One region of the Arthrobacter sp. QXT-31 genome, then DNA from elsewhere that is predicted to be linked to it. Evidence: predicted binding sites of a transcription regulator. Region 1 holds the regulator's gene; each other region holds the start of a gene.
What was found. Region 1 encodes HrcA, which represses chaperone genes, less so after heat shock. Its sites were predicted from a motif close to TTNGCACTCGNNNNNNNCGAGTGCNAA; they were not measured.

Region 1 (2,857 bases):
AGGGCGGGCTCGAGGTCGGCGTATGTCCGCACCGCGCCGAGGAGCTTCTGCCAGCCGAGGCCAATGTCCTCCTTGGTCTCGTGCGGCCAGCCGAAGGCGGTGAGGATCCCCGTTTTCCAGTCTGTGCCGCGGGGCACTACGGGCCACTGCGGAATTCCCAGCACCGACGGCCGGATCGCCTGCCACACATCCACATACGGGTGGCCCACGATCAGCACATTCCCGTCGGCGCCGGGGGACGCCATCACGGCGTCGGCAATTCGGGACTCCTTGGAGTCGGGGACCAGGTGGTCCACCAGAACCCCCAGCCGGCGGCCGGGACCGGGCCGGAAATCGGCAACCGCTGCCGCCAGGTCATCGATGCCGTGCAGGGGCTCGACGACGATGCCCTCCACCCGGAGGTCGTCGCCCCAGACTTTTTCCACGAGCTCGGCATCATGCTTGCCTTCAACCCAGATGCGGCTGGCCTTGGCCACCTGGGCGCGCTGCCCCTCCACGCGCACCGAGCCCGACGCCGTCCGTGTGGCCGTGGCGGACCCGGCGGCTTTCGCCTTGGGAGCCGGCGGCATCAGTCGGATCGGCTGTCCCTCGAGGAGGAATCCGAAGCCAAGCTTGAAGGACCGGGACTTGCCGCGGCGGTCTTCGAGCGCCACCACGTGCATGCCGCCGGACTTCTCCACCCGGGTCACGGCGCCCACCCAGCCGGACTGGGCGTCCTCGAGCACCATCCCGCGCTCCACCGGTACCTCGGGCAGGCTGTTCTTGGCGGGAGCTGCAATCTCCTGCGGGCCCCAGTTCTGGTACTGCATTCATTCACCGCTTTGCAATAGGAGTCTGCATGGAAAAGAGCCGCTCCGGCAGCGTGCATGCCGCCGGGGGCAGGCGCCCGGATTTTCGCCCGGAGCGGTACCAATGCTAACAACGGGGCGACTCATATTAGACTTGTTAGCACTTAGGCATGTCGAGTGCTAACCATGGCGTTTACGGGCGGGATCAGGCCCGGCGCGGATAAGGCCAAAAGGAGGTGGACTGTGAGCGAACCACGGAAGCTTGAGGTGCTGCGCGCCATCGTGGAGGACTATGTCCATTCCCGCGAACCCGTCGGCTCCAAGGCGCTGGTGGAACGGCATCATCTGGGCGTTTCCAGCGCCACCATCCGCAATGACATGGCGGCACTGGAGGACGAGGGCCTCATCACGGCCCCGCACACCAGCGCAGGCAGGATTCCCACGGACAAGGGTTACCGCCTGTTCGTGGACCAGATCTCGGCGGTCAAACCTCTCTCTCCGGCGGAGAAGCGAGCCATCCAGACGCTGCTCGAGGGATCCGAGGACCTCGACGACGTCCTGGACCGGACGGCGAGGCTTCTGTCCCAGCTGACCAACCAGGTCGCCGTCGTGCAGTACCCGCACCTCAGCCGTGCCGTGGTCCGGCACATTGAATTCGTGCTCCTGGCGCCGCGCAAGGTGCTGATCGTACTGATTGCCGATTCCGGCAAGGTGGACCAGCGCGTTGTCGACGCCGGGCAGGACCTGTCAGACGACACAATCGCCGCCCTCCGAACCCGCTTCCTGACTGGCGTGGCCGGAACACCGGTGGCCATCCTGCCCCAGCACCTGGCCGCCGTCGTGGCCGGCTGCGCGCCGGCGGAACGCCCCGCGGCCATGGCCCTCGCGAAGGGACTGGAAGGCCTCGCCCACAACAGCCGCGAAGACCGCATGGTCATGGCAGGGACCGCCAACCTCGCGCGGTCCAACGTGGATTTCCCGCTCAGCATCGGACCAGTCCTGGAGGCCCTCGAGGAGCAGGTGGTGATGCTGCGGCTCCTGAGCGACATGGCGCAGGACCCGCGGGGAGTGGCCGTCAGCATCGGCCGCGAAAACCCCTACGACGGGCTGGCCGAGGCGTCGGTCGTGGCCACCGGCTACGGCCCTGACGCTACCGCCAAGGTGGGCATCCTCGGCCCCACCCGGATGGACTATCCCACCACCATGGCCGCCGTGCGCGCGGTGGCCCGCTACCTTTCGAGGATTCTGGGACCGTGACCGGACGCCCCGGACATCCTCTGACCACAGGCAGTACAACCAGGAAGAGATACGAACTTTGAGCAGCCACTACGACGTTCTTGGAGTCTCCCCGGAAGCCACCGGCGAAGAGATCAAAAAGGCCTACCGCAAGCTGGCCCGCTCCCTTCACCCGGACGTCAACCCGGGCGAAGAGGCCGCGGAACGGTTCAAGGCCGTAACCCACGCCTATGAGGTGCTGTCCGATCCGCAGAAGCGCAGGGTCTACGACACCACCGGCAACGAGAATGGCACCGACAACGGCTTCGGCGGCGGCGGCTACGCCGGGCAGGGCTTCGCGTTTCAGGACATCTTCGACACCTTCTTCGGCGCCGGCGGCACTACCGGACCTGCGTCCCGCGTCCGCCGCGGCCAGGACGCGCTCATCAGTGTCCGGATCGAGCTGCGCGACGCCGTCTTCGGCGTCAACAAGAAGCTGGAAGTGGACACGGCCGTCACCTGCCCCACGTGTGAAGGGTCCTGCTGCCAGCCGGGCACGCATCCGGAACGCTGCGACATCTGCGGCGGCAGCGGCCAGGTCCAGCGGGCAGTCCGCTCCATCCTGGGCCAGGTCATGACCGCCGCACCCTGCGGTTCCTGCGAGGGCTTCGGCACAGTCATCAAGGACCCCTGCAACGAGTGCAGCGGCCAGGGCCGCATCCGCAGCCGACGCTCCCTGACCATCAAGGTCCCCGCCGGCGTGGCCACCGGAACACGGATCCAGCTCTCGGGACAGGGCGAGGCCGGCCCCGCGGGCGGACCGTCCGGTGACCTCTACGTGGAAATCCGCGTCA
Region 2 (2,857 bases), 500 kb from region 1:
TGCCGTACCTGAATTCCGTACGATACCCGCGCTTGTCCTTGTGCTCCGTTTTCTCCTCATGGCGGACATCGATCTGGAGTTCATTGCCAACCAGGGTGATGTCCACGTCTTTGTCAGGGTCAATGCCCGGGACTTCGGCTTTAACAACCATTGTTCCGTCCTCGCGGTATTCCTCCACCCGCAACCATGACCCAAGGTCCCCTTCCAGGAAACGGCGGAAAGGCTCACTAATGTCAGAACCTGCCCGTCGAATGATGCTGTTCATTGCTGCCTCCTCCTCGTGTCTGCCCGGCCGAGCGGCGCCTGATGCAGCCGCGGAACCGGGGATCGGATTTTCCGCAGGAATAAAATATGTCGGCTGCCCGCGGATGTTAAGGCCCGTTCCGGCTCCCCGCTAAAGCCAGGATCACCCCTTGGGTGGACCACCGGTTTTGGCTTTCCGGGGGATCCATGACTTGATCCCTGAGGCCGGGATGGAAGGGGCCTGGGGCAGGTCCCTGGCTTGTTCATCGGTGAGCGTACAGAGGATCTGTGTCGTTGTCATGCGTTCAATGGCGTCACGCGCCACAAGCCTGGGACCCTTGCCGGTCTTGACGACGATGCCGTGAAGGATGAAGCCTTTGTCGTCTCCCAGGACCCGGTCCAGCGTTCCAATAGTGTGTCCCGACCGGGAGATGACAGGTGTCCCATTCTCGAGCGCCGTGTACGCAACCGGCCGGCCTTCTTCCATCAAGTTCCCCACACCCCCTTCACTGGATTCATAGTTCATACCCTCGTCTGCGGCGGCCCTGCCAGGGCCGGCAAGCCGCACGATCAAACCCGGGGTCTTTCCCCGCCATTGGCCACCGATCGCCCGGGCATGCGGTGAAACGGTCCCCGGCCCGGACTGGCCGGGGACCGCGGTTGGGACGGGTCCGTGCGCTGCTGCTGCATGTGCGCTATAAGGCGCGGTGGCGTTCCTTGTGGTGCCTGACCGCCCGAAGAGGCAGCGTTAGCGTGTAACGGGTGCCCGTCCCGGTCTGTTAGGCCGCGTCGATCTGGGGCTGCTCGCCTCCCTTGACCTGGATTTCGATTTTTCGCGGCTTTGCCTGTGCGGCTACGGGGATGCGCAGGGTCAGGACACCCGCGTCGTAACTGGCCGTCATCTTCTCCGTCTCCATGGCGTCCCCGAGGATGAGTTGGCGGCTGAAGACACCGCGGGGCCGTTCGGAGGCCACCATCTCGGTGTCCTTGCCGGCGACGTCCTTCCGTTCGGCGCGCACGGTCAAGACGTTCCTGTCCACCCCCACATCAATGGAGCCGCCGTCCACGCCGGGCAGGTCCAGTGCAACGACATAGTCATCGCCTTCCCGCCAGGCGTCCATCGGCATGGCTGCGGGGCGGCCCGCAGTGCCCAGGACTTGCTCGGTCAGGCGGTCGAGCTGCCGGAATGGATCGAGCATCAACATGACATACCTCCTTGATCACCTTCGACCCGGATCTGTATCTGCTGACATAGATTTAATAGCACCGACCGCCGCTCCTTGCAAGGGCTTTCCGGCAATTACTGCCCAAAATACTCTTGCCTCCGCCGCGTTGCAGTGCTAATAAAAATCTGTAGCAACCGATACAGATTACGCGAGGTAGTGGAATGCCGGGAAGCGGTGAACAGGCCTCCAGTCCGGTGCACCCGTAGCTCAGCCGGAAGAGCAGGGGACTTTTAATCCTCGGGTCGTGGGTTCGAACCCCACCGGGTGCACCCCCTGAATGGGTCTGCTGCAGGCCGGCCACCGCTTGCCGTCGGATTTGCTGGACTGAGCCGTCAATGGAATGGGAGGTGAGTGGACAATGAACCCGGAACTGCAGCAATTGCGGGCGCTGGCGGCGGTGATGGCCAACGCCGAAACCACCCTGGAGGTTGCGCACCGGACGTTGCAGGAATCCTCCGCGGCGCTGCTGCGCGCCGGGGAGGCCACCCTCGCCGAGGTCAGTGAAGCCACCGGCCTGGACCAGGGCGAGCTGCTGGACCTGCTCTGCCGGAACATTCCCGGAAGGGAACCGGTGTGGAACAAACCAGGAGCGAGTGGTTTGTCCTGACCGTCGGGCGGCGCTCCGGCAATGGGCGCCGCTTCATGAGGTTATCGCCATCAGCTGTCCGAAAGCGTGTTTCCAAGCGGAAGTGGAGGTGTGCAGGACATGCCGGAACATTCCCCGGTGAAGGATCACAAGACAGATCCGGGCGGGCGGGCCGACACCCGCCCGGAGCAGGTCCCCTGGCGAACCGAGGGGCTGCCGAACGGCAGGCCCGGCCCCGGCTCGCCTCGGAATTCTGGAGCGTGGGGTGGCTGGCAGAAGTGGGCGCTGTGGGCCCTGGTGTTGTACGGGGCTGTCTTTGCGGCGCTCTCGATCCAGGACCAGTCGGCCCGTCCCCAGCCGGTGCCGTACACGGAATTTAAGGCGCAGGTGGCGGAGAATAACGTCTCTGAAGTCTTTGCCCGGGGAAACACGATTGAGGGAAGCCTGAAACAGGAACGGCCCCTGCCCGGGTCCGCCACGGACTACCGGCGGTTCGCCACCGAGCGGCCCTCCTTCGCCAGCGACGACCTACTGGCCGTGCTGGAGCGAAACAATGTCACGGTACGGGCCACGCCGGCTGTGCAGGAGAGAGGGCTGCTGCTGAATCTCTTGCTCTCGGTGGCGCCCATAGCGTTGCTGGTCCTCTTCTACCTTTGGCTGCTCAGGCGGCAATCCGGACTCTTGGGCATGGGCGGCGGAAAGAAATTCGAGCCGGTGGACCCGGAGAAAATCCGGGTGACCTTCAAGGACGTGGCCGGCATTGATGAAGTCGAGGCCGAGATCTCCGAGGTAGTTGACTATC
Region 3 (2,857 bases), 780 kb from region 1:
ACGGCTCGTAGCCGACGTGCTGGCGTGCACGCAGCACCGCGTGGCCAAGGCCCTTGGGATCACCCTGGCGGACATAGTGGATGTCGCCGAGGTTGCTCGCGGCCTGGATCGATTCCAGCTTGGCGGTGTCGCCCTTGGCCTCCAGCGTCGCTTCCAGGGCCGGGACGCGGTCGAAGTGGTCCTCAAGCGCGCGCTTGTTGCGTCCCGTAATCATCAGGACGTCGCTCAGGCCGACTTTGACGGCTTCTTCAACGACGTACTGGATGGCCGGCTTGTCAACCACCGGCAGCATCTCCTTGGGCATGGCCTTGGTGGCCGGCAGGAACCTGGTGCCGAGTCCCGCTGCGGGGATCACGGCCTTGCGGACTGAACAATTGGTGGAAGTCACTGGTCTAATCTATCCGAGGGAACATTCATACGGTAAATGCTTCCGGCAGGAGCACGGCCGCCTGCCCCGCGACAAAGGGAGACATCATGCCCACAGGCACCACCCAGTCGAAGGACGGGATCCGTTCGCGCCACCGGCAGATCCGGGCCACGCTGACAGCAACGGACCTCGCAAACGCCGGCGATGGCATCGCCTCCCACGGCCTGCCTTGGGCCGAGGCCGTCGCTGCGGGCAAGCCGGCCACGTTCACCGCCTACCTCGGCGTCGACTTCGAACCGCCGACCCTCCCCCTGCTGCACGCGCTGCATGAGGCTGGCCACAGCATCCTGCTCCCGGTGTGCGAGCCGGACCGGGAGCTCAGCTGGGTCTTCTGGACTCCGGACAGCGAGTTCATCCGCAGCAAGTATGCGCCCATCCAGGAACCGGCCGGCGAGCGCCACGGCCTGGACACTGTACGGACTGCTGCCGGGATGTTCATGCCGGCGACGGCAGTGGACCGCAGCGGCAACAGGATCGGCCAGGGCGGCGGCTACTACGACAAGTTTCTGGCTGCGGCCAACGCCGGCGGCCTGCACCTGCCCAAGGCCGCCATCATCTACGACTCCGAACTCCTGCCCGCGCAGACCATCCCTGCTGAGGACTTCGACCGTCCCGTCGAGGCAGTGCTCATGCCCTCCGGGCTGGTAGCCTTCGCGTGACCTCGCCTGGGCGGGGTGCTAGAATTGGCACTCAGGCCCTGCGACTGCTAATGGAGACATTTCCGCCGAGGTGATCCGACAAGGAGAATCCGGGAAGTGACGCCAGGCAGCACGGGACCTGTCGTTTGTCCAAGAGGAGGATCTACAGTGCCCACGTATGCCTATGCCTGCAAGGATTGCAGCCATGCCTTCGACATCGTGCAGTCTTTCACCGACAGCACTCTGACGTCCTGCCCCGAATGCCAGGGCACGCTCCGCAAGAAGTTCAACAGCGTGGGCGTGGTCTTCAAGGGCTCCGGCTTCTACCGGACTGATTCGCGCGATTCCAAGGGAAGCACCGTCTCGGCCTCCCCCGCTGCATCAGCGCCGGCCCCCGCAGCTGCGCCTGCTGCCTCATCCGCTGCCCCGGCAGCAGCAGCCGCAAGCTAGGCAGGTTCGTGCGGCGCCTGCCGCCTTCGAACTGCAGCCGCCCTAAACTTCAGGAGTCCGGCCGGGTAGACCCGGCCGGACTCCTTGTTTTTCCACGGACGGCTTTTCCACATACGGCTGTCCAGACCTGCCGCGGCCCAGCGGATGACCAGTAGCGTGGCGGCATGCCAGCTACCGGAATTTTCCCCGCAAGGGCAACCCGTCCGGCCGTTCGCCGAGGGCGCCGCAACCCCTTGCCCGGCCCGGCGGTCCGCCACCGCCCGCGCGGACAGCGGTTTGCAGGATGGCTGAACCGTAACCGGCGCCTTGCTGTGGCGCTCCTCCTGTGCGCAGCGGCGGGGATCGCCGTTCACCAACTGACGCCCGCCCCTGCCCTGACCGTAAGCGTCCTGGCCGCTGCCCGTGATCTTCCGGCCGGCGCGAACCTGAGCGGCAGTGACCTCAAACCCGTGAGCGTGCCGCCAGCCCTGGTGCCGGACGGGACCTTCGCCGACCACTCCGGAGTGAGCGGCAAGCAGCTGGCCGCGCCGCTTCGCAAGGGCCAGCTCCTGACCGATGCGCAGCTGGTGGGGCCGGGTTTGCTGACCGGCGCGCCGCCCGGATCTGCCGCCGTTCCGCTGCGAATGGCGGATCCCTCCTCCATCCAGCTGGTTTCCCCGGGCCAGCTCGTGAACGTGGTCCTGACCAGCGGCAACGGCTACGAGCAGGCATCAGCCTCAAAGGTGCTCGCCCGGTCGGTGCCCGTCCTGTGGACCTCCGGCCAGGAAAGCCAGGGCAGCCAGTGGCTTGCTGCCGGCGATTCTGACGGGCTGCTGGTTGTGGCTGCCACACCGGACCAGGCCGGCGCCCTGGCGGGTGCGTCAACCCAGGGGAAGCTGTTTTTCGTGCTCGTCGGGTCCAATGCACGCTGACCCGGCTCCACGCCCTCGTCGTCAGCCCCAGTGCGCCGATCGACCCCGGCGTTCCAATCAACCCCAGTGCGGGGGTTTCTGCTCCTTCAGCCACGCGTCGTGGTCGTTGTCGGATTCAGAGTCGCCCCAGGTACGCGCATCATCCTCGGCCGCTTTCTTCGGAACCACCCCGTCGCCCTGCTGGTGCTTCAGGGGTTTCACCGGCCTTACCCTGGCAGGCTTCTCGTCTGGGCTGTTTTCCTCCGGGCTTTTCTCCTCCCGGGCGGCAGGCTTCTCCCCTGTGGGCGGAGCAGGCACGTCGTTCGGATTCACCGCATCGTCGGATGTCATCGCAGGTCCTCTTTCCGCTCGCCGACCTGCTGGACCTTGGCGGCAGTCTTATTCTCGGCATCGTCTTTGCCGGCAGCCTCATTCTGGGCACCGTCCATGTC

Region 2: the regulator HrcA is predicted to act here: its motif matches at 1,561-1,587, upstream of BWQ92_RS23010 (Hsp20/alpha crystallin family protein).
Region 3: the regulator HrcA is predicted to act here: its motif matches at 1,111-1,137, upstream of BWQ92_RS17030 (FmdB family zinc ribbon protein).

Annotation. Positions count from the first base shown of each region.
Region 1 is NZ_CP019304.1:4,530,893-4,533,749, forward strand. Features, by position in the region: gene BWQ92_RS20700 (DUF3097 domain-containing protein) at 1-809, opposite strand, end outside; gene hrcA (heat-inducible transcriptional repressor HrcA) at 1,032-2,045, shown strand; gene dnaJ (molecular chaperone DnaJ) at 2,104-2,857, shown strand, end outside.
Region 2 is NZ_CP019304.1:5,029,645-5,032,501, forward strand. Features, by position in the region: gene BWQ92_RS23000 (Hsp20/alpha crystallin family protein) at 1-265, opposite strand, end outside; gene BWQ92_RS23005 (hypothetical protein) at 407-769, opposite strand; gene BWQ92_RS23010 (Hsp20/alpha crystallin family protein) at 1,023-1,448, opposite strand; tRNA gene BWQ92_RS23015 (tRNA-Lys) at 1,666-1,738, shown strand; gene BWQ92_RS23020 (hypothetical protein) at 1,828-2,076, shown strand; gene ftsH (ATP-dependent zinc metalloprotease FtsH) at 2,176-2,857, shown strand, end outside.
Region 3 is NZ_CP019304.1:3,748,627-3,751,483, reverse strand. Features, by position in the region: gene galU (UTP--glucose-1-phosphate uridylyltransferase GalU) at 1-388, opposite strand, end outside; gene BWQ92_RS17035 (5-formyltetrahydrofolate cyclo-ligase) at 475-1,086, shown strand; gene BWQ92_RS17030 (FmdB family zinc ribbon protein) at 1,234-1,515, shown strand; gene cpaB (Flp pilus assembly protein CpaB) at 1,827-2,426, shown strand; gene BWQ92_RS17020 (hypothetical protein) at 2,484-2,756, opposite strand; gene BWQ92_RS17015 (AAA family ATPase) at 2,753-2,857, opposite strand, start outside.